DNA from 4 places in the Streptomyces sp. NPDC049954 genome. Region 1 is predicted to be linked to each of the others. Evidence: riboswitches for the same ligand, from Rfam matches in the RefSeq annotation. Region 1 holds a riboswitch; each other region holds the start of a gene.

Region 1 (7,204 bases):
CGTCAACGTCCTGGCCGAGGACCAGCGGCAGCAGTGCCAGGCCTTCGCGAGCCGCACCGGGGACCGGTTCGCCTCCTGCTCCTGGGAGACCGGGGCGGACGGGGCCCCGCACATCGAGGGCTGCCTCGCCTGGATCGACTGCGAGGTCGAGAACACCTTCCCGGCCGGGGACCACATCGCGGTCCTCGGCCGGGTACGGCGCCTGCGCGCGGCCACGACGGAGCACAAACCGCTGGTCTTCTACGGGGGCCGGCTCGGCCGGCTCGACCCCGCGCCCCTGCGGCACGCCCCGACCGCACCGTTCGGCTGGTGGGACGCCGGGATCTGACCGCCCCGGCGGCGCCGCTTCGGCGGGAGGTGGTCAGCGAGGCCCGTCGAGGAGCCCCGGCAGCAGGCGCGTGGCGTTGCGCGTGGTCAGGGCGCGCCACGTGTCGCCGTCCGGCTGCACGGCGGCGTCGACGGACCTCACCTGGGCGAGGGCGCCGGCCGCCGGGGTCCAGCAGTAGTCGCTGCCGTACAGCACCTGCGCACTGCCGAAGGCCGAGACCAGCGCGGGGACCTGGTTCGGGAAGGGCGTGCCGGCGATGTCGAACCACAGCCGGCCGACCTGCTCCTGGACACGCGGCACGTCCGCGGAGCCGCCCATGAACCCCGAGCGGAACAACTCCATGCGGTCCGCGAGCAGCGGCAGCGTCCCGGCGCCGTGCGTGAACAGCCACTGGATGCCCGGGTAGCGGGTGAGGACCCCGTTGAAGACCAGGTCGCTCACGGTCCGCGTCGAGTCGAAGATGAACTCCAGCATCGGCCGGGGACGCCCCAGCGACACGGCCTCGGCGCAGGACGGCGAGGTGGGGTGGACGAAGACGACGGCCCGGCGGCTGTCCAGCTCCGCCCACAGGGGCTCGAAGTCGGGGTGGCCGAGGTAGCGGCCCCCGGCGTTCGACTCCAGGGTCACACCGTCACTGCCCAGCGTGTCCAGGGCGTGGGCCAGTTCGTCCAGCGCGCCCGTGACATCGGGCAGGGGCAGGGAGGCGAAGTGCCCGAAGCGGCCGGGGTGGTCCCGCTTGAGCCCGGCGCCGTACTCGTTGACCTCCCGGGCCAGCGACCGGGCCGCGCGGTCGTCGCCGAAGTGCACGCCGGGAGAGGAGATGGACAGGACCGAGGTGCGGATGCCGCCCTCGTCCATGAGCGCGAGATGACTGTCGACGTCCCACGACGGCCAGCCCGGCATCCCGTCGGGCCGCTCGTGCCCCGCGGCTTTGGCGAGTTCCGCGTAGTGATCGGTGACGAAGTGCGCGTGCACGTCGACGAGCTGCTGCTCGGGGGCCGGTTCCTGCATGGTGCTTTCCTCTCGTTCACGTCCGGGGAGCCCTCGGGCGGGACACCCGGGGCCCCTCGGTGGCACGCGGCGCCGCCTCGCGACAGCCGTGGACCGGGACCGGCGGGCGGATACCGGGCCGGCCGCGCAGGACCCGCGCCGCTCGCTCGCTGCTCTTTACGGTACACCGTGTCCTGTATGGAGCGCGGTGTACCGCTCCGGCCGGCGGAACGGGTCAGCGCGGCCGCACGGCGTCCCGGCGCCGCAGCTCCGCCAGCACGGGGGCGAAGGCCTCCATGGAGGGGTCGAGCACCGTGAAGTACGAGAAGCCGTATCGCTCCCGGTGCGCCTCGATCCGGTCCGCGATCTCCCGTACCGTCCCCAGCGCGAGGATCGGCACCTCCAGCAGCTCGTCCGTACTGAGGTGCGGCAGGTGCGTGCGCCACTCCTCGGCCGCCCGCTCGCGGTCCTCGGTGACGACGACGGCCTGGATCAGCAGATTCAGCTCGGCGGGCCGGGGGCGACCGGCCGCGAAACCCCGGTAGGCCGCGACGCGCTCCTCCAACTGGTCCGCCGTGAGCGGCCTCGGGGTGCCCTCCGGAGTCGTACGCCCCCCGCTGAACGCCACGACGTCCGCGTGCCGTGCCGCCAGGCGCAGCACCCGGTCGCCGTTGCCACCCACCAGCAGCGTGGGCCGAGGTCGCTGCACCACGGCGGGCCGGTGCTCGGCCGAGCCGAACAGCCGCCCCAACTCGGCCAGCGTGTCCCGGAGATGGTCGACCCGCTCCCGCGCGGACCCCCACGGAAGGCCGGCCGCCTCGTGTTCGGCCGGTACGTAACCGGTGCCGAGGCCCAGTTCGAGCCGGCCCCCGCTGAGCGCGTCGACCGTCGCCGCCTCCCGGGCGAGCAGGGCCGGGTTCCAGAATCCGGCGTTGAGGACGAAGGTGCCGATCCTGACGTGCTCGGTCGCCCCGGCGGCGGCGACCAGCGCCGGGAAGGGCGCCATCATGCCCAGGTGATCGGCGACGAGCACCGTGTCGTAGCCCAGTTCCTCCGCCCTGCGGCACCTCTCGCTCCACTCCGCCCCCTGGGCGGCGGTGACCATGTTGACCCCGAACCGGAATGCCTCGGCCATGACGTCTCCTTCTGCCTCGCCGGTGTGTTCCGTCCGGCCATTCATCCCTGCGCGCACGGGAGAGGCAAGGGGGCACCGGACTCGGGAAGGCGGAGGAGGGAGTGAAAGGCGATGCCGTCGAGGTGCCCGGGCCGCGTTCGCCGGGACCGGCCGTCACTCTCCGTTCCGGGTCCGGCAGGCCGTAATCCGCTCGGCCGTAGCAGGGTTCACCGCTTCGGGCGACAGAACCCCGCAGATCCTCCGGGATCGGACCGCACGCGAGCCCCCGCGGTGGCAGTCTGGCGCACAGTAAGGGCCCGGCCCCTCGGTGTCATTCCACGACGACTCGCCTCACCGGGCCCTGCGGGAAGGGACAGGCCGTCATGGCAGATCATCAGGAAGCCTCGGTCACGCTGCCGAGCGATCCGGCCTCGGTTCCGGAGGCCCGCAGACATGTCGGCGCCCTCCTCGCCGAATGGGGACTGCCCGCCGGCTCCGAATCGGCCGACACGATCCGGCTGATCGTCTCGGAACTCGCCACCAACGCCGTCCAGCACACCTGCGGGCAGTCACCCACCTTCACGGTGGAGCTCGTGCTGGAACGCGATGAACGGCTCTGTATCGGAGTGACCGACAGCCACCCCCGCTGGCCCCAGCGGCTGCCCGCCGCCGTGCAGCAGGACAACGGACGCGGCCTGGTCATCATCCGGTGGCTCGCCGCGGAGTGCGGCGGGCGGCTGTCGGTCGTGCCCACCGAGGAGGGCGGGAAGACCGTCCGGGTCGAACTCCCGTGGCAGGCCGGGGCGGCCGCACTCGACTGAACGGCCGTCCCCGGGCCCCGGCCCCTGCAAAAACGTTCTGCCCGCCCGGTCCGCACCGTCCGTAGCGGGGCGCGGTCGCGGAGCCGGACGGGGGAGGGCACGTGGTGAGCAGCGGGCACGGCGGCACCTGGCGGGCCGTCACCACCCGCCGTACGGACGTGTCCGCCGCGCCCGCCGCCCCTCACCTCACCTCACGCGTCCGTAACTGACCGACCTCGTCCAGATCCGTTCGAGTTTGACGACGTCTCCCGTCTTGGGCGCGTGCCACACCTTGTTGCCGCCCGCGTAGATGGCCACGTGGTACACGCTGCCGCCCGAGCGGAAGAAGACCAGGTCCCCCTTGGTGCGGTGGCCCGCGGAGATGTGCCGGGTCTTGTTGTACTGCGCCTGGGCGGTGCGCGGCAGGGCCTTCCCCGCCTTCTTGAAGGCGTAGACAGTCAGCCCCGAACAGTCGAAGCGGTGGGGGCCCGCGGCGCCCCAGCCATAGGGCGAGCCCTTCTTGGAAGCCGCGATCCTGAGCGCCTTGGCGTGGACACCGGCGGTGGCGGCCCGGGCCTCCGGGGCGCCGCCCGGCACTGCCAGGGTGCCGCCCACGGCGGCGAGAGTGAGAGCCGAGGCGGTGCCGGCCCTGGTCAGCAGAACGGGAACTCGATTCCGCACAGACATGCGTAACCCTTCGTCAACCGCCTGTGAAGGATGACCTGTCGGGTTCGGGCCGGCGAAGATGCCCGGCCGCATTGCGGCTTCACCCCAAGGACCGACGCGCTCCACACGCGCCGACCCGCCGTGCTGGGTCCTCCACTCCCGCCGATCCATGTGTCGACCGGCATCCGGACGGCGGCGGGATTCGGCGTCCGCCCGGACCGCCCCGCCGCTGCGACGGGGGCTTGTCGTCGTCAAGGATCTTCACGCACGGCCGGGCCGGAAACCGGGCAGAATCGTCCCTATGTGAGCTTCCTCACCCTTGTGCCGTTCGGGTGTCCCGCCTCCCGGGCGGCACCCTCCGTCGAGAGCGGACGAGCGCCCGACCAGCGGCGCAGTCATCCGCCGGGCCGAGAGTGCCCACGCGGAGCGCAACCCCGAGCCGGTCCCCCAGGGCCCGGAGGTACGCCGTTGGTGGGTACCTCGTTTGGTAGGTTTGCGTCGCGCTGCGGACATGGGTGGTCGCGGAACGCGCACGCGGACGTGTGTCGCGGCGCGTCCTACGCCTCCGGGGCCTCCTGCGGGGGGACTGCCACCCGGGCGGTACGACGCTCTCCGTCGAGTACGCGCAGCGCCTGTTCCAGGGTCCGTGCGTGCAGCTCCGTCTCGCCGCGCGCGTGCATGCGGGCGAGCGCGTCGCGCAGGCTCACCGCCCGGGCGACGAGCGCCTGAGCCGCCCGCAGCGCGGCGTACGTGTCGCCGCCCCGGCCGGGATTGGCGCGGCCGAGCAGGTCGGCGGCGGCCAGGTAACTGTCGATCAGTTCGCCCTCGGCCCTGGTCAGGGCGGGCAGGGGTGGCAGCTCCGGCGGCAGCATCGCGTCCTCACTGGTTCCAGGTGCCCGGCAGGGGGCCCCGGTCGCCCACCACGGCGTCCACGATCCCGTACGCGCGCGCCTCGGTGGCGGTCAGTACCTTGTCCCGTTCGATGTCCGCGCCGACGTCCCGCGGATCGCGGCCCGTGTGCCGGGCGAGCAGTCGCTCCGTCACCTCCCGCATGCGCTGCACCTCGGCGGCCTGGATCTCCAGGTCGCTCGGCTGCCCCTGGGCGGGTTCGGTCAGGGCCGGCTGGCCGATGACGATGCGGGCGCCCGGCAGCGCCGCCCGTTTCCCCTCGGTCCCGGCCGCCAGGAGCACGGCGCCCACCGAGACGGCCTGGCCGAGGCAGTACGTCGACACGTCGCAGGCCAGGAAGCGGACGGTGTCGTACACGGCGGTCATCGCGGTGAAGGTACCGCCCGGGCAGTTGAGGTAGAGGGAGATGTCCTGGTCGGGCGCGGCGTGCTCCAGGTACATGAACTGGGCCACCAGGTCGCCGGCCGCGGTGTCGTCGAGCGGGGTGCCGAGAAACACGATCCGATTCTCCAGCAGCTTCGCGTACGGGTCCAGGGTGCGGTGCCCGGAGCTGGTGCGTTCGGTGAACTCGGGCAGGACGTAACGAGCGGACGGACGGATCACGGCACACGTCTCCTCTGTGAGGTGCCCTGTAAAAAATGTACAGGACGTACAGACTCTTGAGGTGAGCATCGCTCAGGAGGCAGCCGGGGACAACGACAAGGGCCCCCGTTTCGCTCTCGGCGAGAAGCGGCGGGGGGCCCGGTCGGCAGTACGTACGGTGTTGACGTCGGCGCAGGGGGAGGGTGTGGCGCGGGCGTTGGGCTCATGGTGCGCCCCTGCGGGTCAGGTGCTGCTGTACAGGTCCACGAACGGCTGGGCCGAGTCGAGGCCCTCGTGCCCGAAGGGCGCGTCGAAGCTCCAGACCAGGAACAGCAGGAAGACGATCAGGGCGCTGAACGTCGTGGCGAGCAGCAGCTCGCGGGCCGAACGGCGGATCTGAAGGGTGTACATGAGGCCGAGGGTGACCACGGCGCCGGCCACCAGGCCGAACCACACGGTCCCGGGAAGCGTGGTGCCGGCGTTCTCCAGACGCTGGTGGCGCGCGTCGTCGGCGGCGGCGACCTGGTCGAGCAGCGGCTGGTACGCCTGGGCCTGGAGTTCGTCGGCCGGGGTGTGGCGGGCGATGTCGGTGCGGATCTGCCGCAGGAGGTCCCCGCCCTTGGTGCCCGGATCCCGGTCCGCCTCCATGGCGCGCCATTCCGAGGTGACGGTGTGCCGGGCGTAGGTGTCGATGTGTGCGCGGACCTGGGCGCGGAAGTCGGCCGGGTAGACGTCCAGACGCTGGTCGATCTCGTAGAGCGCCTGGGCCTCGCGCTGCACGGTGTCGTCGGCCGCGTTCCTGGCCTCCCACACGCCGGCGATCGCGAGGCCCAGCACGATGGCGTAGACGACGCCGACCATCATCACGAGGTATTCGAGGACGTCCGGGGTCTCGGAGGTGTCCTCGTCGACCACCCGGCGGTTGCGCATCAGCGTGGCGGTGACGACCAGGGTGCAGACCAGCACCGAGGCCAGGGTGTAGATCAGCCATTCGGGCACAGCGGGGCTCCAAGAATGCCGGCGAGAAGTGGTGGGAGAGGGGAGGCGGGGGTCAGCCGCGCCCGCGACGGCGGGAACCGGGCCGCAGGGCGGCCGCCGCCAGGATCGCGGGACACATGATCACGACGGTCGTGGTGACGGTCGACAGCGCCGCCGGCGGTGGGCGTCGGGAACCGCCCGCGTAGTGGGAGCGCGGCACCCAGTGGAAGGCCGCGGGCGCCTCGGGCGGAGCCGGGGCCGGGCTCGCCGGCGGGGGCGGCCGCCGGGTCGGGCGCGGGGAGGGCGGCTCGGGCCTCGGAGGGGCCGCCGCCGGGGCCGGGCTCCGGGAGGGGGCCGGGCCGGGGGCGGGCGCGGCGACGGACGGCGGAGGAGACGAGGGCCGTGGCACCGTCGCCGAGGGAGGCGGGCTCGGTGTGGGTGTCGGTGGGGGCGAGGGTGAAGGGGTGGGGCTGGGCGGAGGGGGGCTCGGCGAAGGTGAAGGTGAAGGCGAAGGCGGCGGCGTCGGTTCGGGCGGCGGAGGAGTCGGGTGGGTGCCCCCGATCTCCACCCACGCCTCACCCGTGCACACCACGAGATGGCCCCCGGCCGGACCGTGCTCGATGAGCACGGACGTACCGGAGTGATGGGGCACCGGGCAGAGCACGGCCGCGGCCGCTATGCCCGCGGTGATCCAGCCGCTCACAGGCCCTCCTCGTCACACGTCGTTCCGCGGCGGCGTGTTCGCCGCCCTCGCCGCACCGCCCGGTGTGCGTCAACGGGCCCCGCCCGAAGGGCCGGTGGCGGCACCGGCGACAGGAGCAACGACCGGAGGGGGAG
Region 2 (7,204 bases), on a different contig from region 1:
GCGCCCCGGACCACGGCGGTGTAGCCGGTCTCGCCGGGCAGCACGTAGTGGAGGCGTTCGCGGATGCGCTGACGGGCGTAGGAGGGGTCCTCCCAGCGCGCCTTCTCGTCGCGCAGCCGCTCCACGCCGGCGCGGTGCTCGCGCAGTTGCTCGCGCATGTCGGCGATCTCGTTGCGCTGCGAGACGTACTGGCGCATCGGGTAGGCGAGTGCGACGACCAGCGTGCACAGGACCAGGACGAGGAGGGCGGCGCGTCCGGTCAGCCGGGAGCGGCGGTCCTGGCGGCGGGACTGGGAGCGGTAGACGCGGGCGGCGGTCTGCTCGCCGAGCGCCCGCAGCCGGGTGGCCGTGGAGAACCGGTCCCGGTGGTCCCTCGCTGGCATCGTGCCTCCCCGTGCACCCGTGAAACGCGCGTACGTCCTGAACACGCGTACGTCCCCGCACACGGTACGGGACCGGGTGCGGGGACGTACGGAGGCCGTGCGCCCCGGGGCGGGCCGTCAGCCGGGTGCCGACGGGCGCCGCGCGGCGCGGGGGCCTCGGGGGCTCAGCCCTTGAAGCGCGGGAACGCGGAGCGGCCCGCGTACACGGCGGCGTCGTCGAGGATCTCCTCGATGCGCAGGAGCTGGTTGTACTTGGCGACGCGGTCGGTGCGGGCCGGGGCGCCGGACTTGATCTGACCGCAGTTCACGGCGACGGCGAGGTCGGCGATCGTGACGTCCTCGGTCTCGCCGGAGCGGTGGGACATCATGCACTTGAAGCCGTTGCGCTGGGCCAGCTCCACGGCGTCCAGGGTCTCGGTCAGCGAGCCGATCTGGTTGACCTTGACGAGCAGGGCGTTGGCGGAGCCCTCCTCGATGCCGCGCGCCAGGCGCTCCGGGTTGGTGACGAACAGGTCGTCACCGACGAGCTGGACCTTGTCGCCGAGCTTGTCGGTGATGGTCTTCCAGCCGGCCCAGTCGTCCTCGTACAGCGGGTCCTCGATGGACACGAGCGGGTACGCGGAGACGAGCTCCGCGTAGTACTCGGTCATCTCGGCGGCCGAGCGCTCCTTGCCCTCGAACAGGTACGTGCCGTCCTTGTAGAACTCGGAGGCGGCGACGTCCAGGGCGAGCGCGACGTCACGGCCCGGCACGTAGCCGGCTTCCTTGATCGCCTCAAGGATGAGGTCGAGGGCGGCGCGGTTGGACTCCAGGTTCGGGGCGAAGCCGCCCTCGTCACCGAGGCCCGTGGAGAGGCCGCGCTGCTTCAGGACCTTCTTGAGGGTGTGGTAGACCTCGGAGCCCCAGCGGACGGCCTCGGAGAAGGACTCGGCGCCGATCGGCGCGATCATGAACTCCTGGATGTCCACGTTGGAGTCGGCGTGCGAGCCGCCGTTCAGGATGTTCATCATCGGCACCGGGAGCAGGTGCGCGTTGGGGCCGCCCAGGTAGCGGAAGAGCGGCAGGTCGCTGGCCTCGGAGGCGGCGTGCGCGACGGCGAGGGAGACTCCGAGGATGGCGTTGGCGCCGAGCGAGGACTTGTCCGGGGTGGCGTCCAGGTCGAACATCGCCTGGTCGATCAGCCGCTGCTCGGTGGCGTCGTAGCCCACCAGCTCCGGGCCGATCTGCTCGATGACGGCCAGGACGGCCTTCTCGACGCCCTTGCCGCCGTAGCGGTTCGCGTCTCCGTCACGCAGTTCGAGGGCCTCGAAGGCCCCGGTGGAGGCGCCGGAGGGCACGGCCGCGCGGCCCGTGCTCCCGTCGTCGAGGCCGACCTCGACCTCGACCGTGGGGTTGCCTCGGGAGTCCAGGATTTCCCGGGCTACGACGACGTCGATGGACGGCACGAGCATCTCCTTCGTGGGATGTGAAGCAGGAAGTGCGGGGTGCGTGAGCACCTTGCGTCATGAGCCTAACCGGCGCGGGACCTCCGGCCCCCCGAAGCCCGCCCGCTAAGACGAAACGAGCGGACACAACGGGCATCGTCCGCATATCCGGCGCGTTGCCGACGGGGTGACCGAGCATCTGAGCCGCCCGCCGTGACACATGAGCCCGCCGTTGAGCGGGGCCGCGCACGGACGAGCCGGGCGGCCGGAAAGGCCCCCGCCCCGGCACGCGCGGGGGACACGTGCCGGGGCGGGGCGGCCCTCAGGGGCCGGGGCGGCCCGTGCGGGCCGTGGCCCATGGGGGTGGGCCGGGGAGCGGCGGGCGCGGGGCCCGCCGGCCGGGTCAGCTCAGGTGGAGCTGCTGGCCCGGGTAGATCAGGTCGGCGTTCTTGACGATGTCGTCGTTGAGCTGGAACAGCTTGGACCAGCCGCCGGAGACGTGGTGCTTCTGCGCGATCTCGCTCAGCGTGTCGCCGGTGACGACCTTGTACTCGCCGTCGCCCTTGGGGACGATCTTGCCGGTGTCGGTCTTGACCGTGCCGGTCGTGGACTTCGGGGCGGCCTTGGGCGCGGCCTTGGGCTGCGGGGCCGCCTGGCGCTGCTGGCCGCGCGAGGCGGCCTGGCTGTCGGTGTGCTGCGGGGCGGCCTGCTGCGGCTGCTGGCCGGAGGAGGAGCCGGTGCTGACGCCCGGGTCCACACCGTCGTTGGTGAGGCCACCGGCGCCGGCGCAGGACCAGGCGCCCGGTCCCTGCATGGCGAGGAGCTTCTCGGCGGTGGCTATCTGCTGGCCCTTGGTGGCCAGGTCGGCGCGCGGGGCGTACTGGGTGCCACCGGCGGCGGCCCAGGAGGACTGGTTGAACTGGAGGCCACCGTAGTAACCGTTGCCGGTGTTGATGGACCAGTTGCCGCCGGACTCGCACTGCGCGACCTTGTCCCAGGTCGAGACGGAGGCGGCGGAGGCGGTGCCGGAGGCCATCAGCGGGACGGCGATGGCGGCGCCGGTGACACCCGCGAGGGCGACGACGCGGGTGGCCTTGGAAGAACGACGGTGCTTGCCCTTGCTGGAAAACAGCATGAAGAGGTCTCCTCACCGACGCCTACGAGGTGAGCTGTCGGGTTCGGGCCCGTGAGTTGCCCGGCCGTGCGACCTTGCGCACGACTTCACCCCGAGCCCCGTACGCCGCCCGGATCTCTCCGGACGGCGCACGGGGCACAAACCTTGGGTCCCCCGCTCCTGCCTTCGGCGCTCGACGCGACGACTGTCCCGCACGGTCGCCGGCAGGATTCGGCGTGACGACCGTCGGGGCTCCCGGTGGGGAGCGGAGACGACGTTAAGCAAGAAACAACCGGAACTTCAAAGACGATCAGGGCTGTTGAGACTCATGTCTCACTTGCCCTCAACCGGACAATTAGCCCCGAACCCTGACACCCTCTTGTCCGGTTATTGACCCGAATCCACACCAAGATCCAGGCTCTGGCCAGGAAGGATGAGGTCGGGGTCGGCGCCGACGACCTTCTTGTTCTGCTCGTACAGCGCGGTCCAGCCCGCGGGGAGCTTGTGGGCGTCCGCGATGGCCCAGAGATTGTCGCCCGAACGCACCTTGTACGTCTTGTCCTTGGTGTCGTCGTTCGCCGACCTCTGCCCGTTTTCTCCCCGGGAGGCGTGGAGTTCGCCGGCCACGGAACGGTCCGTTCCGGTGGCGGCCGGGTCCTGGGCGGCCTCGTCGTCCGGCGCCTGGTCCGTCGCGCCGGAGCCGGACGTGTCGTCGCCCCCCTCGTAAGAGGCGGACGGGTCGCCGGTGGGGCTCTGAGCGCCCTTCTTGGCGTGGCGGCCGGAGGACTTGCCGGAGGCGTCGTCCCCTCCACTCCCGGCCGAGGGGGAGGCGCTTGACTTGGCGTCCGGTGCGGACGATTCGTCCGAAGCGCCCGGCTTGGCGTGCTTCGAGCTCTTCTTGGGCGACTTCGACGCCTCGGCGCTCTCGTCCCCCTTGCCGGACTTGTCCCCCTTGCCGGACTTCCCCGCTTCGGTGGACTCGTCGCTCTTGCCGGACTTCGCCTTCTTCGCGGAGTCCCCGGAGGCCGAGGGCTTCGCGGAGGGCGAGGCGGGGACGGTCGAGGTGTCGCCGACACCCGCGCCCGCCGCGTCGTCGGTGCCGCCGTCATCGCGGGTCAGCCCCGCCCCGATGGCACAACCGGGCCAGGCGGACGGGCCCTCGGTGGCGAGGATGCGCTGACCGACGAGGATCTGCTGGGCGCGCGTGGCCATGTCGGCGCGCGGGGCGAGGTCGAGACCCCCGTTCGCCTCCCACTCGTCGTCGGAGAGCTGGAGGCCGCCGTAGTAGCCGTTGCCGCCGTCGGCGCTCCACGAGCCGCCGGTCTCACATTCGACGAGGCGGTCCCAAGGGCCCTGGTCCGCGCTGGCGCCGGTCGCGCCGAGCAGCGGAATGGCGATGGCCGAGCCGGTCACACCTGCCGCGACGACAAGGGCCGGGGCCTGGCGGGGGCGTCGGTGACGGCCGTTCCCGGAGAGCATGCGGTTGCCTTTCGCGTGACAGCTGAGTCGGACGTGAACGTAGCCGGATTCGAATGCCTGTCACAAGTCGATGCAGCCCCGATCACGCGAACATCACATTTTTGACGTGGGTTCAGGTCGTACGAGGTGTCACATCGCGGGTAAGTCGGGTATTACGCGCCCCCGTCCGGGGCACGAGTGACGGGAGTGAAGCGGACGGGCAGGGTGCGCAGCCCCCGCATGATGAGGCCGCCGCGCCAGCGCAGGTCCTCGGGTTCGGCGTCGAGCGCGAGGTCCGGAAGGCGGGTCAGCAGCCGCTCCAGCGCGGTCTGCCCTTCGAGGCGGGCGAGCGGCGCGCCGAGGCAGTAGTGGATGCCGTGGCCGTAGCCGAGGTGCTGGTTGTCGCGGCGCGCGAGGTCGAGCGTGTCGGGCTCGGCGAAGCGCTCCGGGTCGCGGTCGGCCGCCGCGAGCACCACGAGTACGGGGTCGCCGGGCGCGATGTCCTGCTCGCCGACGCGCAGCGGCGCGGTCGCGTACCGCCAGGTGGCCAGTTCGACCGGGCCGTCCCAGCGCAGCAGTTCCTCGACGCCGGTCGCGAGCAGGCCCCGGTCCCCCGCGGCCAGGGACTCCTGGAGGCGGGCGCGTTCCCGGGGGTGCCCAAGCAGGGCGAGGACCCCGTTGCCCACGAGGTTCACGGTCGTCTCGAAGCCGGCGAACAGGAGGATGAAGGCCATCGCGGCGGCCTCGTTCTCCGTGAGGTGCTCCCCGCCGTCGGAGGCGCGGACGAGGTCCGAGATGAGGTCGTCGCCGGGGTCCAGGCGTTTGCGGTGGATGAGTTCGGCGAGGTAGCCGCGCATCTTCTTGACAGCCCGGCCCACTCCCCCGCGCGGTCCGCCGCCGTGCCGGATCATCATGCCCGCCCAGTCCCGGAAGTCGTCCTGGTCCTCGCGCGGGACGCCGAGCAGATCGCAGATGGCGTAGATGGGGAGCGGGAACGCGAACTCGTGGATGAGGTCCGCCTCCCCTTTCTGTGCGAACCCGTCGATGAGGGCGTCGGTCAGTTCGCGTACCCGGGGCTCGAAGGCGGCGACCCGGCGCGGCGTGAACGCCTTCGAGACGAGGCGGCGCAGCCGGGTGTGGTCGGGCGGGTCGATGTTGAGCAGGTGCGTCATGAGTTCGGCCTTGCGCTCGCCCGGGATGCCGGTCCTGCCCTTGGCGTGCGCGGACTCGGCGTGGTGCGCCGGGTTCTTCGACAGCCGGGGCTCGGCGAGGGCCTGCCGGGCCTCGGCGTACCGCGTGACGAGCCACGCCTCGACCCCGCTCGGCAACCGCGTCCAGCGCACCGGCTCGTGCTCGCGCAGCCAGGCGTACGCGGGGTAGGGGTCGGCGGCGAACTCCCGGCTGAACAGCGGCGGGGTCGGGCCGGGCGCCGCGAGGGGGCAGGCGGGGGCGGTGGGCTCGGCCGGGGTGGAGGGGGCGTTCTCGGTCACCGGTCGACGGTACCGGGCCGGGCGGGGGGCTCCCTCGGCGCTGCCTCCGTCCGTGCGGGCCCGGCGGCGGCGTGAACTCCCGTGCGCGGCTTTCACTCTTTCGTATATACCTGCGGCATATGCCCCAGGTAGGCTCTTGAGTACGGCCATACTCCGTCGCATGGGAGCGCTTATGAGCACCGCCGCCGAGAACACTCCGGGGCCGCAGGGGCCGGAGCCGCAGGAGGAGCGGTTCGCCTGGCCGACGCCTCCGGCCGGCGGCTGGACGGCGGAGGACCTCGACCGGATTCCGGGGCTCCCGCCGCACACCGAGCTGATCGACGGGGGCCTGTTCTTCATGAGTCCGCAGACGTACTTCCACCTGCTCGTCGTCCGCCTGCTGGAGGACGCGCTGCGGATTCAGGTCCCGGACGACCTGGAAGTGCTCCGGGAGATGACGACGAGACTCGGCTCCCGCACCCGCCCGGAACCGGACCTGATGCTGGTTCCGCTGAAGGCCGTGGAATCGCTGCGGCAGTCCTGGATCGACCCCGCACTCATCCTGCTGGCCGTCGAAGTCGTCTCACCCGAATCGGAGGAACGTGACCGCGAGGTCAAGCCGCGTAAGTACGCGGCGGCCGGCATCCGTCACTACTGGCGGGTGGAGAACGTGGACGACCGCCCTGTCGTCTACGTCTACGAGCTGGACCCGGCGACGGAGAGCTACGCGATCACCGGCATTCACCACGACCAACTGCGGATCCGGGTCCCGTTCCCCCTGGACATCGACCTGAAGTTCGCGCGCCGCCGCCCCCCTCAGCCCTGACGGCTCTCCGCCGCCAGGATCGCGTCCCGGTACGCGCGGGCCGCGCCGCGCAGGGCGGTCTCGGGGTCGACGCCCTGGGCCTGGGCCTTCGCGGCGAGGGCGAGGAGTTCGTAGCCGATGCCGCCGCCCGCTCCTTCGTCGCCGGGGACGGGGACGGGGCCGGTGGGCAGGTCCACGTCGAGGGCCGCCGTGCGGGCGCGGGCGTGGAGTTTCGCGGCGAGGGACAGGGCGGGCTGGCCCAGCGGCACGCCCTCGGTGACCGAGGTGCGGCCCTTCTCCTCGGCCTTCCTGCGCAGCCACAGGGCGCGTACGTCCTCGGGGGTCTCGGCGCTCTCCTCGCCGAAGACGTGCGGGTGGCGGTGGACGAGCTTGTCGACGATGGCGCCCGCGACGTCGTCCACGGAGAAGGGCTCCTCCGCGTCCTCCTCCGCGATCCGGGAGTGGAAGACGACCTGGAGCAGGACGTCGCCCAGCTCCTCGCGCAGTTCGGCGCGGTCCCCCGTCTCGATCGCCTCGACGAGTTCGAAGAC
Region 3 (7,204 bases), 200 kb from region 1:
AACGCTACATCCGGATCGGGTTCGGCAAGATCGACCCCGACCCGGAGACCAGTCCGCACCGACGGCACGTGCACGAGAACCTGGTCGACACCTTCCGGCGGCGTGACCCCGAAGCCGCCGCCCGGACGCTGCTGGACCATCTCGACCGGAACGAGAAGACGGCGCTGCGCGCGCTCGCCGCCGACCCGCACGTCGTGACGGAGCCGGGAGAGGCCGCACCTCCCGCCTAGTGCCGCGCCCCTCGGAGCCGCCGGGCGCCGTGCCGTAGCTCTCGCGGCACACCGTCGGCCGGACGCCCGCGTGCCGTGCGGGACCTCGCAGTCGCGCCAGATCCGTTGCAGCGGGTCGGCCGTGGCGAAGCTTCCGGAGCCGTCCACGTGGAGCAGCATGTCGATCGCTGCACGACGTGCCCGAGCGCCCGCCTGACGGCGGCCCGGGGCGGCGGGTTTCGAGGAGATCCCCCCAGGGGCCCGTCCGCCCGTGCTCGCGCGGTTCGCTCACGGACGGCGCGATGTCGACGGCCCTGACGCTCTCGCCTCGCCCGGCTGGGCACTCGGCGGACTGCGTCCGGTCCGGGCGGCGGCCGCTGTGGTCGGCATCGTGAGGACCTCCGGACGATGTCAGCCGGGTGCCGCCGGGGAGCCCGGCGGCCGGATCCGGCCTTGGCCCTGTGCGGAGCCCCGGGCTCAGTAGGCCACGGTGAAGCGCCGGCGGTGGTGTGCCGGACGCTCGATCTCGTCCACCAGGGCCGTGGCGAAGTCCGGCCCGGAGATGGCCTCCTCCCCCTTCTCGTCGGTCAGGACGACGTCATCGCCCACGCGGTACTTCCCGGTGGCCTCCCCGGGCGCCCAGTGCCCGAAGCTCCGGGGCGGGCTCAGTACGAACCAGTCCAGGCCCGGCTCGCTGTCGCGCAGGACCTGCAGCACCCCGTCGCTCGCCCGCGAGAAGCCCCGAAACCGCTCGGGGAACTCCGGCGTCTCGTACACCTTCGGCCCGTCCTCGGCGAGCAGCAGGGTGCCGGCGCCGCCGATTACCCCGAGCCGGGCGCCCACGCCGCGGGCGAGGTCGGCGATCTGCGCGTTCAGCTCCACGAAGTCATCCGCGAGCACGCCGCTCGGTGCCAGTGCGACGACGACCACCTCGGCGTCCCGCACCGCGCGTTCGAGGTCGGCCCGGACGAGCGCGGAGCCCGTGACGGTCTCGACTCCGGCGACTTCCTCGCCCGGCGCGTTGCGGCTGAAGGAAACGACGTGGTGCCCTCGCGAAGCAGCCTCGCGGACGACGGCTCCACCGGCGTAACCAGTGCCGCCGAGGACGGTGATGCGGGTCATGTGTACTCCCACAGAAGTGCGTCGGGACCCTTTCCCGGCGCGGGCTGTCCGGCGGCGACGCTGCACGTCACCGCCTGCTCGGGGGAGATGTTACGAGTGCTTCCTGAGCGAGTTGCGCGTAGGCCGCCCGCACCGCGGGGACCAGGGTTCCGGCGCGTTCGCGGCCGGCCTGCTCGGCGCGGAGTCGAGGATGGCCCCACCGCGGCGGTCGGTGGGCACCTCGGCGGTGCGGGCGGTGATCAGCACGTGGCAGTGGGGGAACATCGGCCTCCACGGCCTCGTCGAGCCGCACTGCTCCCGCCGGGGCCGCCCCGGCGGCTGGAGGGGCGGTCCCCGTCACGCGCGAGATGGCCGGAGAGGCGCCGCACGCCTGGCACGCCGGTGAGGCATACCGCTTGCCTTCAGTGGCCGCCACCCATGAGGACGGGCATCGGGTCGGGAAGCCCCAGCCGCAGCGCCCAGGCACGCTCGGAGAGTTCCTCCACCGTGGCGCCCCCGCGCCGGGCTTCGAGCAGTGCCTCGGGGTCGAAGGAGGGCCCCACCGAATCGGCCGCGTACTCGGGTCCCCGCATGTAGGCGGTGGCCTCGTCGGGTTCGGCGAACCGGTCGATCTGCATCTCCACCAGGTTTCCGTCGGGGTCGCGGAAGTACATGGAGGTGGTGACGCCGTGCGCGATGCAGACGGTCGGCCGGACCCCCTGGTCACGCAGGAGCACGTACCTGTCGAGAAGCTCGTCCAGGGAGTCGAAGGTGTACGCCACGTGGTGCATCGCGGCCGTCTCGGGCGACTTGCGCTGGAGGGGCGTCGGCGTGGGCGGGTGGAGTAGGGCCACCCGGTGGTGCTCCTCGTCGAACGTGATGAACGAGAGCGCTTCGTCCGAGTAGACGACGTGGCCGTCGAGGACGGCGCAGTACCAGTCGCGCATCTCCTGCGGCTGGGACGTCTGGAAGACGACGTGGGCGAACTTCGGGCTCGCTGCCATGGCGGGATCTCCCTGAAAGCTGGGCGTCGGCCATGCGGGACCGGCGGCGACGCGACTCGGGTGGTGCGAGAGCCTGCGATGCGGAACACCGTAGCGGTGATATGTGATAGCAGAAACCCTGCGGAGCGAGATCTTTCACGAGACGGCAATGTGCGCCTGGCAGAGGCAGAGGCAGAGGCAGAGGCCGGGGGAAGCGCGTCCACCGGCCTTCGGGCGTTCGGGGGCGGCCACCGGCACAGCGCAGACGGGTGGGGGAGGAGCCCACCGGCTTCTCCCCCACCCGTCATCGGTTCACGCCCGGGGCGTAAGGGCTCAGTACGGACCGTTCACGTTGTCGATCGAGCCGTAGACGTGCGCGGCGTAGTTGCACGCGGCGGTGATGTTGGCGACCGGGTCGAAGCTGTCCATGGACGTGCCGGGCACGTGGTACGCCTGGAACGTCGGGTCGATGACCTGGAGCAGCCCCTTCGACGGGGTGCCGGCGGCGGCGTTGGAGTCCCAGTCGTTGACGATCGTCGGGTTGCCCGAGGACTCCCGCATGACATTGCGGTGGATGCCCTCGTAGCTGCCGGGGATGCCGTGCTCGGCCATGATGGCCAGCGACTGCTTGATCCAGCCGTCGAGGTCGTTCGTGTACGTCGCGGGCTGCGCGGCGGGGGCGGCGGCCTTGCTCGCGGCCGTCTCGGTGGCGGGCTTCGCCGGGGCGGCGGGCGGCGTGCTGGTGCGCTGCGAGCGGTCGGCACGGTCGGCGCCGCCGCTCCGGCCGGCCGAGGCGCCGGAGACCTTGGCCTCGGCCTTGCCGCCGATGGTCAGCTTCAGGCCGGGGTGGATCAGGTCCGGGTTGTCACCGACGGCCTGGCGGTTGTCCTGGTACAGCTTGTGCCAGCCGCCGTCGACCGAGTGGTTCCTGGCGATCTTGGCCAGGGTGTCCCCGGAGACCACGGAGTAGGCGGCGGGGGTGGTTTCCCCGGCCGGGGCGCCGGCCGCGACCTTCTGCTCGGCCGCCGGGTGGGACTGCGCCGCGGAGGCGATGTTCGCGCCGAACAGGGGAAGGGCCAGGGCGGCTCCACCCGTACTCACGGCGATCAGGCCGCGGGTCAGCGAACGGGACGTGCGACGACGATTGTTACCCATTGCGGGCATGGTGCGTTCCTCTCCGTCGCCTGCGAGGTGAGCTGTCGGGTTCAGGCTGGAGATGCCTGGCCGCGATGAACGCGACTTCACCCCGAGCCGTTCCGGAAATCCGGACCGGCGACTTACCTGGGTCCCCCGCTCCTGCCGTACGTGAATAGGTCGGGTTTCCGGACAGCGGCAGGATTCGGCGTTCTGCCCGGATGGACCGTGACGTTAAGCGAGAAGCGCCGGATCGGACAAGCTTCACATTCTTGATCACCGTGCATTTACATGATCAATGAGGGCGAAAGCGAGTTCCGCCGCTTTCTTCGCGCAGTCAACTTTCCCCGCACGGCGCGAAATGGACCGCGCCCCGGGAGCGCCGTCCCCTCCGAACGTGACCCTCGCCACCGCGTCCGATTAGCGCGTTTTGCTCCGCCGTGAACGGAGCCGGGAGTGCCACGACAAGGGCGCGAACCCGCACTCACACGTCACTACAAAAGACTCATATCGGGCGGCGAACGGGACGTATCGACGCGAGACCAGCCCGCAGGGCACCTCAGAGCACCTCAGCGCACTCAGGTGCGCCTCGGAGTCCGAGAGACGTCCGCCGCCCGGCCGATCCGTCTCGGTCGGGCCACGAAAGGCGGCTCGGCGGACCAGAAAAGATCACGCGGGGGCGGATATCGAAGATCGCGCGGACGGCCGGAGATCACGGTCGGACATCACGGCCGGATCGGCGATCGAGTGAGGGACTGATTACCTGAGCGGACACCCCCCTCCCCGGCATCCCACTCCTCTGCCTCCAGCCGATGAAATTGATCAATGAATTGTCCCCGGGATGCCCCCTTTCCGGCACCGGCGCCCACCCGGGTGGAAATTTGCCTCATTCCTTTTGTCATAAGCCCGGTGACGGGACGACAACAACGCGATGGCCGCCTTTCGGCGCCAAGGCCGTTTGCCGCGCCCGCAGTTCGGCCCGGCAGAGCCCGGCGGGCTCGCGCCCCGCGGACGGCGCGCCCGGGCGTGCACGTGCGCACCCGGGCGTCCGGACGCGGAGACGGGCGGAGACGGTGGGAGACAGTGAAGACCGAGGGGCGGCCGCCTTGCCCCGTCGGGGTGAAGATTCCCTCCTCGGGGGCAGCAGGGCGGCCGATGCGGTGCGCATCGGCCCGGCGCCACGAGCACCGGACCGTACGGTCACGTCCCATGAGTATCTGGCTGCCTCTGTCCGCGGTCGTCCGGCTGATCCGCGCGACGGCCCTCGGAGCGGTGGCGGGCGTCGTGGTCGGCGTACTGGTCGACGCGGCGTTCGGCGCCCTCGCCGGAATCGCCGTGACAGAACTCGTCTTCGTCCTGGCCGGCTGGCTCACGCTGTGGCCGATGGACGCCGGGGGCACGCACCGCAACGCCAGCCGTGAGGACTTCCGGCCCGCCCTTGAGGAGTGCGTCGTCGTCGGGACCGCGCTGTGCGGACTGGTCGCCATCGTGGTGCTGCTCCTGGACGGCAAGTCGGGCAAGGGGAACGCCGCCGCTGCGGTGGCGCTGGGCGGGGTGTTCATGTCCTGGGCCGCACTGCACCTCATGTACTGCGCCCGCTACGCCTACGCCTACTACCGGACCGGCGGCGGTATCGACTTCAACTCCCAGGAGCCGCCGACGTACCGCGACTTCCTCTACTTCAGCTACAACCTGGGCATGACCTACCAGGTCTCGGACACCGACGTCTCCAGCCCCGGGATCCGCGCGATCGCCCTGCGCCACTGCCTGCTCTCCTACGTGTTCGGCACGAGCATCCTGGCGACCACGATCAACCTCGTCACCGGCATCGTCACGGGCTGAACCGGCGCCCCTCCCCCACCGGACCCGGATGACGACCGCCGTCCGGACACCACGTGTGCCCCCGCCACGGGCGGTCACGAGGCCGTCCACCTCCCCATGCATACGTTCGGACGCCCAGGGCACTCGCAGTTCAACCACGAACGAGCGGCCGAACGCGCTGATCGCGACGGTCGCGGCAGGAACTTCTGACGACGCACTACGGGCGGGAACATGTCGACGAGCGAGGACACCGAAAACAAGAGCGACAGCGGTGGAAAGAAGTCGGAGCGGGTCAGCATCGCGACCGCGATGCGCAGTGCGGCCGCCCAGCTCACCGAACTGCTCCAGCGCGAGGCCGTCTCCGTGTCCTCGGTGAAGGCCACGGACGAGGGCTGGATGGCGGACGTCGAGGTGGTGGAGATCGAGAAGATCCCGGACACCATGAGCGTGATGGCCACCTACCACGTCTCCCTCGACGGTCAGGGCCAGCTCATCGGTTACGAGCGGGTGCGCCGCTACGCGCGAGGACAGGTCGACCGCTGAGTCGCACCTGGTTCCCGAGGAAGTTATCCGTACCGAGCGTGTGAGGCCGCTCGATCACTGACCGGAAGGAAGATCGACCATGAGTCTCGTACAGCAGAGCAATGCGTCCGGCAGCGGAGGTGGCTCCGGCAATCTCTACGACGTCCTTGAGCTGATCCTGGACCGGGGGCTCGTCATCGACGCCTTCGTCCGCGTTTCCCTCGTGGGAATCGAGATACTCAAGATCGACGTCCGCGTCGTCGTCGCGAGTGTGGACACCTACCTCCGCTTCGCCGAGGCGTGCAACCGGCTCGACCTCGAGTCGGGGCGCAAGGCCCCCACCCAGCTCACCGACATCGTCGGCGACTCGATGGAGAGCGGGGCGAAGGGGAAGTCGAAAGGAGCGTTGACCGGCGCCGTGGAGGCGTTCAGCGAGTCCTTCAAGGGCGGTCGCGACAGCTCCGGGAACGAAGAAGAGGAAGAGGAGAAGGAGAAGCGCCCCGCGCGCAAGACCTCCTCCAGCAGCCGCCGTACGACTTCCCGTCGGGAGGACTAGTCGATGCCCACGTACATCTACGCCATCACGGCAGCGGACCACCCGCTGAAGCTGGACGGCCTGAACGGCGTCGGCGAGCCGGCGTCCCAGCTGCGCACGCTCAGGACCGGCAGTCTCGCCGCCGTCGTCAGTGACGCCCCCGAGGACCTGCGCGCCAAGCGGCGCGACCTGGTCGCGCACCAGAGCGTGCTGGAGCGGCTGATGGCCGACGGCGCGGCTCTGCCGATGCGCTTCGGACTGGTCGGCCCCGACGACGAGCAGGTGCTCGACGTCCTCGGCCAGGAGGAGGAGGGGTACAGCGCCCGGCTCACCGAGCTGGACGGCCGCCTCGAGTACAACCTCAAGGTCTCCCGTGCGGAGGAGGGGCTCCTGCGCGAGATCCTCACCGAGTCGCAGGAGGCCAGGCGCCTGAGCGACTACACCAGGCAGAACCCCGGCGCGCAGGACCAGAAGATGGCCCTCGGCGAGCTGATCTCCCGCGAGGTGCAGGCACGGGAGGACCAGGAGGCCCAGGAGCTGACGGCCGCGCTCGCCCCCGCCGCGGAGCGCACCGCACAGGCCGACCCGACCAAGAAGCACTTCCTGAACGCGTCCTTCCTCGTGAAGCGCGAGGAGGCCGCCCGGTTCTCGCAGGCGGTGGACGAAGAGGCCGAACGGCGCGGCGACGAATACGAGTTCGCTCTCAACGGCCCGCTCCCGCCGTACAGCTTCGTCTGAGTCTCCTCTCCCCCGATCGGAGGGCCCCGTGGGTCTCATCTCTCACCTCCTCACCCTTCCGCTCGCGCCGGTACGAGGGACGGCCTGGGTCGTCGATCAGGTGGTCCTCGCCGCGGAGCGCGAGTACTACGACCCGGCGACCGTGCGAGCCGAACTGGGGG
Region 4 (7,204 bases), on a different contig from region 1:
AGCAGGCCGAGGGACTCGGAGTTGCCGAGGATCGCGACGCGCGGTCCGGCGGGCAGCGGCTGGTCGGCGAGCAGCACCCCGGCGTCGACGAGGTCGGTCACGGTGTCGACGCGGACCACCCCGGCCTGGCCGAGCAGCGCGGAGACGGTGGCGTGCGGCAGCCGGGTCCCGGTCACGGCGTGCAGCGGCGGGGTGGTGGCGCCGTGCCGGGCGCCCTGGACCACGACGAGGGGTTTGGCGGTCGCGGCGCGGCGCGCGAGGCGGGTGAACTTGCGGGGGTTGCCGATGGACTCCAGGTACATGAGGGCGACGTCGGTGTCCGGGTCGTCGTACCAGTACTGGAGGACGTCGTTGCCCGAGACGTCGGCGCGGTTGCCCGCCGAGACGAAGGTGGACAGTCCGGCGCCCCGGCCGTGCAGTTCGGAGAGCAGGGCGATGCCGATGGCGCCCGACTGGGTGAACAGGCCGATGCGGCCCGCGCGGGGCAGTTCGGGGGCGAGCGAGGCGTTGAGCCGGACCTCGGGGGCGGTGTTGACGAGGCCGAAGGCGTTGGGCCCGAACAGCCGCATCCCGTAGGTGCGGGCCTGCTGGACCAGCCGGCGCTGCCTGGCCCGGCCCGCCTCCGCGCTCTCGCCGTACCCGGCGCTGATGACGACGAGTCCGCGCACCCCGTGCTCCCCGCACTCGGCGACGGCCTCGGGCACCCGGTCGGCGGGGACGGCGAGGACGGCGAGGTCCACCGGCAGGCCGATCGCGGTGACGGTACGGAAGGCGGGCACCCCGTCCAGGGTGTCCTGGCCCTCGGGGAAGTTGCTGTTGACGGCGTACAGGCCGCCGGCGAAGCCGCCGCGCAGCAGGTTGCGCAGGACGCTGCGGCCGACACCGCCGTCCGTGCGGCCCGCGCCGATCACGGCGACGGAGGCGGGGGCGAGCAGCCGCTGCACCGAGCGGCCTTCGGCGCGCTGCTCCCGGGCGTACTGGACGGCGAGCGAGCGGTCGGTGGGTTCCAGGTCGAGGGTGAGATGGACGACCCCGTCCTCGAAGCTGCGCCGCTGCTGGTACCCGGCGTCGGTGAACACCTTGATCATCTTGGTGTTGGCGGGCATCACCTCGGCGCCGAACCGCCGGATGCCGCGCTCGCGCGCGACGGCCGCGATGTGTTCGAGCAGGGCGGAGGCCACGCCGCGGCCCTGGTGGCCGTCCTGGACGAGGAAGGCGACCTCGGCCTCGTCGGCCGGGGCGGAGGCGGGCATGCCCCGGGAGTCGATCCGGTCGAAGCGGACGGTGGCGATGAACTCCCCGCCCACGGTCGCCGCGAGTCCCACCCGGTCGACGTAGTCGTGGTGGGTGAAGCGGTGGACGTCCTTGTCGGACAGCTTCGGGTAGGGCGCGAAGAACCGGTAGTACTTCGACTCGTCGGAGACCTGCTCGTAGAAACTGACCAGCCGCTCGGCGTCGTCCGCGGTGATCGGCCTGATCCGGGCGGTGCCCCCGTCGCGCAGCACCACGTCGGCCTCCCAGTGCGCGGGGTAGCTGTGCCGGTCCTCCGGGGTCTCCATGGGGTCAGCGTACGACCGCCTGTGCGAGTAGCGGAGGCGCCGGGCGGGGAGCAGTGTGAGCGGGGAGTACCGGCGAGACCGTGTCCCCACGCAAGGCCCTGTGCCAGCATGGGGTGATTGGTCTAGACAACCCAGGGTCCCTGACGACCCGGATTCTGAAGGGCTGCAACATGGCTGAACGTCGCGTCAACGTCGGCTGGGCAGAGGGCCTCCACGCCCGTCCCGCCTCCATCTTCGTCCGCGCGGCCACGGCCGCCGGGTTCCCGGTGACCATCGCGAAGGACGGGGGGCAGCCGGTCAACGCCGCTTCGATGCTCGCCGTCCTCGGCCTCGGCGTCGAGGGCGGCCAGGAGATCACGCTCCACGCCGACGCGGAGGGCGCCGAGGCCGCCCTCGACCGGCTCGCCAGGCTCGTCACCGAGGGGCTGGACGAACTGCCCGAGACGGTCTGAGCGGGCGGCTCCCCCTCTCGGGCGACGCTGCGGCGGACGCGGGCCCCCCGCGTCCGCCGCAGCGTTTTCCGTGCACGTTCCGCGCAGGGGTTTCCGTACGGCGTTTCCGCGCGGCGGCGGGACACTTTCCGGAAGAATTCGGGCACCGGCGACCACCACCCCGCACAAGAAGTCCGGGAAACACGGAAGAGCCCCCCGAAACCCCTTCGCATTCATCTCCGGAATTGCGGGCACAACAAAGAGACCCCCGCATTGCTCACCTTTGTATACGGCGCCATTGTTAATGTCGGCCGCCCACCGTGTTTACGGCATGTTGCGAAGACCTCACACGCTCCGTGCCGCGCAGCCGGTGGGCCTGCCGGGCCCGTTCCCCGTGCTGCGCGGTCAGCGTCCTGGCCCGCTCGGCGTCCCCGCGGGCCACCGCGTCGACGATCGCGCCGTGCTCCGCCCAGGACTCCTGGGGGCGGGCCGGGGAATCGACGGTCCACATCCAGACGATCTTGTGCCGGAGCTGGGTCAGCAGCGTGGTGAGCGCCTCGCTCCCGGAGGACTGCACGAGGGTCTCGTGGAACCAGCCGCCCAGGGACCGCAGATCCTCGTCCTGGCCGCGCCTGGCCCGCTCCTGACCGAGTCTGACCAGTCCGCGCAGCACCTTGAGGTGGGCGTCGGTGCGGCGCTGGGCGGCACGCGCCGCGCACAGCGGTTCCAGCAGCAGCCGCATCTCCAGCAGGTCGACGGCCTCCTGCTCGGAGGGCTCGGCCACGTGCGCGCCCGCGTGCCTGCGGGTCACGACGAAACCCTCGGCCTCCAAGGTGCGCAGCGACTCCCGCACCGGGACGCGCGAGACGCCGTACCGGCGGGCGAGCAATTCCTCGGTGAGCCGGCTGCCGCGCTCGTACACACCGGAGACGATGTCGTCCCGGATGGCGGTGCATACCGAGTGCGCCGGAATGCTCATGGACCGACCTCCGCTTTAATCCCCGCGAAACGTCGTCGATTGACGCCCGTTCAGTGACTCTATTAGAACAGGCGTGAATTTCCGATGGGAGACGGCATTCCATGGATATCTTTTGGCCGGAAAGCCACCCCGCGCACGCCGAAGGCCCCCGGGGTGACCGGGGGCCTTCGGCGGACGCGGGCTGTTGGTGGCGCCCTCGTCTCAGACGTTGACGCCGTGGGCGCGGAGGTAGGCGACGGGGTCCATGTCGGAGCCGTACTCCGGGCTCGTACGGGCCTCGAAGTGCAGGTGCGGTCCGGTCGAGTTGCCCGTCGAGCCGGAGATCGCGATCTGCCGGCCGGGGCCGACGCGCTGCCCGACGGAGACGGTCGCGGAGGTCAGGTGCCCGTACTGGGTGTAGGTGCCGTCGTCCATGCGCAGGACGACCTCGTTGCCGTAGGCCCCGCCCCAGTCGACCGCGACGACGGTGCCCGCGCCCACGGCGTGCACGCTGGTGCCGCTCGCCGCGTGGAAGTCGATACCGGTGTGGCTGCCGGAGGACCACAGCGAGCCGCCGGACTGGTACCCCGTGGACACGTACGAGCCGTCGACCGGCGCCACGAAGGCGTTGAGGCGCTCGCGCTCGGCGGCGCGGGCGGCGCGGGCGGCGCGCTCCTTGGCCTCGCGCTCCCGCTTGGCCCTGGCCTCCGCCTTGCGCTTGGCCTCCTCGGCTTCCTTCTTGGCCTGCGTGGCCGCCTTCTCCTGAGCCTCGGCCTGTTCGGCGGCGGCGTGCTGGAGGGCGGCCTGGGTGGCGATCTCCTCGGCGAGACCGTCGCCGAGGGTGATCGCGCGGGTCAGCCCGGTGTCGTGGGCGGCCGGGGCCTCGACGGCGGACGCGGAGGCGGCGAGACCGCCGACGACGCCGGTCGTGGTGAGAGCGGCGACCGAGGCGACCCGGGCGCCGGCCCGGCTCCCGCGGCGGGGACGACGGTGCTTGCCGGAGGGGCGCGTGAACGCCATGGAGTGGGTGATCCTTTCCTTCCCTCTCGCCTACCGGGTTAGCTGACGGGTTCGGAGCAGGAAGGTCTCCTACGGTCACCGCCGGGCGGTGGCCGATTCACCCCAGTGAAACCTGGGTCCCCGGCTCCCTCGGCTCGCGCCTCGGGACTCGGCGATGACTGCCCGGTGCCGCTGGTGCGACGGGTACCTGACGAACAGCCGGACCGACGCTAAACGGGACATCCGGGCCGCAACAAACGGAACCGGCGTTTTGTCGCGCATGCCACAGCGCAGACAGGGCGTCATACGGCATTCGGGACAAAGGTGGGAGAGGAGGGGAACGGAGGGAGGGCCGCCGGGGACGGAAGGGAGCCTGCGGCGGACGGCCCGTCACGCGGACGCGCCAGGGCCCCGGTGTCCCTCCGTCTTCGGAAGGCGCACCGGGGCCCTGAGACCGCGTCAGCGGGTTCGGCTCGCGCCGGGCGGGCCTCAGCCCTCGACGACGGTGACCTCGCCGATACCGAGGGCTCGGACCGGTTCGGCGATCTGCGCGGCGTCCCCGACCAGGACCGTCACGAGGTGGTCGACCGGGAAGGCGCTGACCACGGCGGCGGTGGCCTCGACGGTGCCGGTCTCGGCGAGCCGGCGGTACAGCTGGGCCTGGAAGTCGTCGGGCAGTTGCTGCTCCACCTGGTCGGCCAGGGTGCCCGCGACGGCGGCGGCCGTCTCGTACTTGAGCGGGGCGACGCCCACGAGGTTCTGCTCGGCGGTCTCGCGCTCGGCGTCGGTGAGCCCGTCCGCGGCGAGCACCCGCAGGACGTTCCACAGGTCCTCCAGCGCGGGACCGGTGGACTCGGTGTCCACCGAGCCGCTGATGGCGAGCATCGCGGCGCCGGGCGCGACCGAGCTGCCCGCGGCCGGAGCGGCCGAGCGCAGCACCTGGCCGAAGGCGCGCACCCCGTAGGTGTAGCCCTTCTCCTCGCGCAGGACCCGGTCCAGCCGCGAGGTCAGGGTGCCGCCGAGGCAGTACGTGCCGAGGACCTGCGCGGGCCAGACCCGGTCGTGCCGGTCCGCGCCGATCCGGCCGATGAGCAGCTGGGTCTGCACGGAACCGGGACGGTCGACGATGTAGACGCGGCCGGTGTCGTCGGCGGTGATCGGCGGCACGGGCAGCGGCTGCGCGGTGTTCCCGGTCCACGCGCCGAGGGTCTCGGCGAGCAGGGCGTCGAGGTCGACACCGGTGAGGTCACCGACCACGACGGCGGTCGAGGTGGCCGGGCGGACATGCCTCTCGTACAGCGCGCGGACGGCCGAGGAGTCGATCGCGGAGACCGTCTCCTCGGTGCCCTGGCGGGGGCGGGACATCCTGCTGTCGGCGGGGAAGAGCCGCTTCGACAGCTCCTTCGCCGCGCGCCGCGCCGGGTTCGCCGCCTCGTGCGGGATCTCGTCGAGACGGTTGGCCACGAGCCGCTCGATCTCGGCGTCCGCGAAGGCCGGGGAGCGCAGGGCGTCGGCGAGCAGGCCGAGCGCCTTGGGCAGCCGGGAGACCGGGACCTCCAGCGAGATGCGGACGCCGGGGTGGTCGGCGTGCGCGTCGAGGGACGCCCCGCAGCGCTCCAGCTCGGCCGCGTAGTCCTCGGCGGAGTGCTTGTCGGTGCCCTCGGTGAAGGCGCGGGCCATGATCGTGGCGACCCCGTCGAGACCGGCCGGTTCGGCGTCCAGCGGGACGTCGAGCAACACCTCCACGGCGACGATCTGCTGGCCGGGGCGGTCGCAGCGCAGCACGGTCAGCCCGTTGGGCAGGGTGCCGCGTTCGGGCGCGGGGAAGGCCCAGGGCTTCGCGGTGCCGGGCTGGGGCTGCGGGTGGAACTCCATGGTGCTCTGCACGGCGTCGCTCACTTCTGTGCCGCCTCCTCGTCCTGGTCGGTGTCCGCGGCGTCGTCCCGCGCGGCGGGGTCGCCCTCGGGGGCGGTGGGCTCGTAGACGAGGACGGCGCGGTTGTCGGGCCGCAGTCGGGCCGCCGCGATCTCGCGGACCTCGTCGGCGGTGATGTCGAGGACCCGCCCGACGGCGGTGAGCGCGAGCTGCGGGTCGCCGAAGAGGACGGCGTAGCGGCACAGTTCGTCGGCGCGGCCGGCCACGGTGCCGAGCCGGTCGAGCCACTCGCGCTCCAGCTGGGCCTGGGCGCGCTCCATCTCCTCGGCGGTGGGGCCCTCCTCGGCGAAGCGGGCCAGCTCCTCGTCGACGGCGGCCTCGATGGTGGGGATCTCGACGTCGGCGGAGGTCTTGACGTCGAGCCAGCCCAGCGAGGGGGCGCCGGCGAGCCGCAGCATGCCGAATCCGGCGGCCACGGCCGAACGGTCCCGGCGCACCAGGCGGTTGTAGAGCCGCGAGGACTCGCCGCCGCCGAGCACGGTGAGCGCGACATCGGCGGCGTCGGCGGCGCGACCGCCGTCCTCGGGCAGGCGGTAGGCGGCCATGAGGGCGCGGGCGGGCACCTCCTCGCGGACGACCTCGCGCAGTTCCTCGCCGATCACCTCGGGCAGCGAGCCGTCCCTCGGGGGCTGCTTGCCGTCGTGCGAGGGGAGGGAACCGAAGTACTTCTCGACCCAGGCCAGCGTCTGCTCAGGGTCGATGTCGCCGACGACGGAGAGCACCGCGTTGTTCGGCGCGTAGTACGTGCGGAAGAAGGCGCGGGCGTCCTCAAGGGTCGCGGCGTCCAGGTCGGCCATCGAGCCGATGGGGGTGTGGTGGTAGGGGTGGCCCTCCGGGTAGGAGAGCGCGGTGAGCTTCTCGAAGGCGGTGCCGTAGGGCACGTTGTCGTAACGCTGGCGGCGCTCGTTCTTCACGACCGCCCGCTGGTTGTCCAGGGACTCCAGGTCGAGGGCGGTGAGCAGGGAGCCCATCCGGTCGGCCTCCAGCCACAGGGCCAGTTCGAGCTGGTTGGAGGGCATCGTCTCGAAGTAGTTGGTGCGCTCGAAGCTCGTCGTGCCGTTGAGGGAGCCGCCGGCGCCCTGCACGAGTTCGAAGTGCCCGTTGCCCTTGACCTGGGCGGAGCCCTGGAACATCAGGTGCTCGAAGAGGTGGGCGAGACCGGTGCGGCCCTTCACCTCGTGGCGCGAGCCCACGTCGTACCAGAGGCAGACCGCGGCGACCGGGGTCAGATGGTCCTCGGAGAGCACCACCCGCAGGCCGTTGGCCAACCGGTGCTCGGTCGCTGTGAGGCCGCCGGAGCCGGCCCGGTCGGTGGCCGTGTG

The links. A riboswitch is a leader RNA that binds a small molecule or an ion and turns the genes downstream of it on or off. The one in region 1 is predicted to bind cyclic di-AMP.
Region 2: linked by a shared signal. The riboswitch ahead of AB0J21_RS05765 (transglycosylase family protein) and the one ahead of AB0J21_RS21300 (C40 family peptidase) in region 1 are both predicted to bind cyclic di-AMP.
Region 3: linked by a shared signal. The riboswitch ahead of AB0J21_RS20320 (transglycosylase SLT domain-containing protein) and the one ahead of AB0J21_RS21300 (C40 family peptidase) in region 1 are both predicted to bind cyclic di-AMP.
Region 4: linked by a shared signal. The riboswitch ahead of AB0J21_RS14910 (M23 family metallopeptidase) and the one ahead of AB0J21_RS21300 (C40 family peptidase) in region 1 are both predicted to bind cyclic di-AMP.

Annotation. Positions count from the first base shown of each region.
Region 1 is NZ_JBFALS010000008.1:401,666-408,869, reverse strand. Features, by position in the region: gene AB0J21_RS21320 (flavin reductase family protein) at 1-328, shown strand, start outside; gene AB0J21_RS21315 (amidohydrolase family protein) at 362-1,339, opposite strand; gene AB0J21_RS21310 (LLM class F420-dependent oxidoreductase) at 1,554-2,453, opposite strand; gene AB0J21_RS21305 (ATP-binding protein) at 2,816-3,253, shown strand; gene AB0J21_RS21300 (C40 family peptidase) at 3,440-3,919, opposite strand; cyclic di-AMP (ydaO/yuaA leader) riboswitch at 3,923-4,116, opposite strand; gene AB0J21_RS21295 (hypothetical protein) at 4,456-4,770, opposite strand; gene AB0J21_RS21290 (ATP-dependent Clp protease proteolytic subunit) at 4,778-5,410, opposite strand; gene AB0J21_RS21285 (hypothetical protein) at 5,633-6,388, opposite strand.
Region 2 is NZ_JBFALS010000002.1:513,366-520,569, reverse strand. Features, by position in the region: gene AB0J21_RS05775 (septum formation initiator family protein) at 1-383, opposite strand, end outside; gene eno (phosphopyruvate hydratase) at 548-1,834, opposite strand; gene AB0J21_RS05765 (transglycosylase family protein) at 2,211-2,942, opposite strand; cyclic di-AMP (ydaO/yuaA leader) riboswitch at 2,947-3,123, opposite strand; gene AB0J21_RS05760 (transglycosylase family protein) at 3,309-4,334, opposite strand; gene AB0J21_RS05755 (cytochrome P450) at 4,553-5,869, opposite strand; gene AB0J21_RS05750 (Uma2 family endonuclease) at 6,030-6,674, shown strand; gene AB0J21_RS05745 (nucleoside triphosphate pyrophosphohydrolase) at 6,665-7,204, opposite strand, start outside.
Region 3 is NZ_JBFALS010000008.1:196,878-204,081, forward strand. Features, by position in the region: gene AB0J21_RS20305 (GntR family transcriptional regulator) at 1-230, shown strand, start outside; gene AB0J21_RS20310 (NAD(P)H-binding protein) at 687-1,331, opposite strand; gene AB0J21_RS20315 (VOC family protein) at 1,733-2,314, opposite strand; gene AB0J21_RS20320 (transglycosylase SLT domain-containing protein) at 2,627-3,457, opposite strand; cyclic di-AMP (ydaO/yuaA leader) riboswitch at 3,462-3,648, opposite strand; gene AB0J21_RS20325 (DUF1345 domain-containing protein) at 4,637-5,269, shown strand; gene AB0J21_RS20330 (gas vesicle protein) at 5,480-5,791, shown strand; gene AB0J21_RS20335 (gas vesicle structural protein GvpA) at 5,871-6,326, shown strand; gene AB0J21_RS20340 (GvpL/GvpF family gas vesicle protein) at 6,330-7,043, shown strand; gene AB0J21_RS20345 (gas vesicle protein GvpG) at 7,072-7,204, shown strand, end outside.
Region 4 is NZ_JBFALS010000006.1:109,869-117,072, reverse strand. Features, by position in the region: gene AB0J21_RS14925 (GNAT family N-acetyltransferase) at 1-1,559, opposite strand, end outside; gene AB0J21_RS14920 (HPr family phosphocarrier protein) at 1,730-2,011, shown strand; gene AB0J21_RS14915 (GntR family transcriptional regulator) at 2,292-2,969, opposite strand; gene AB0J21_RS14910 (M23 family metallopeptidase) at 3,171-3,968, opposite strand; cyclic di-AMP (ydaO/yuaA leader) riboswitch at 3,981-4,132, opposite strand; gene AB0J21_RS14905 (pitrilysin family protein) at 4,437-5,822, opposite strand; gene AB0J21_RS14900 (pitrilysin family protein) at 5,843-7,204, opposite strand, start outside.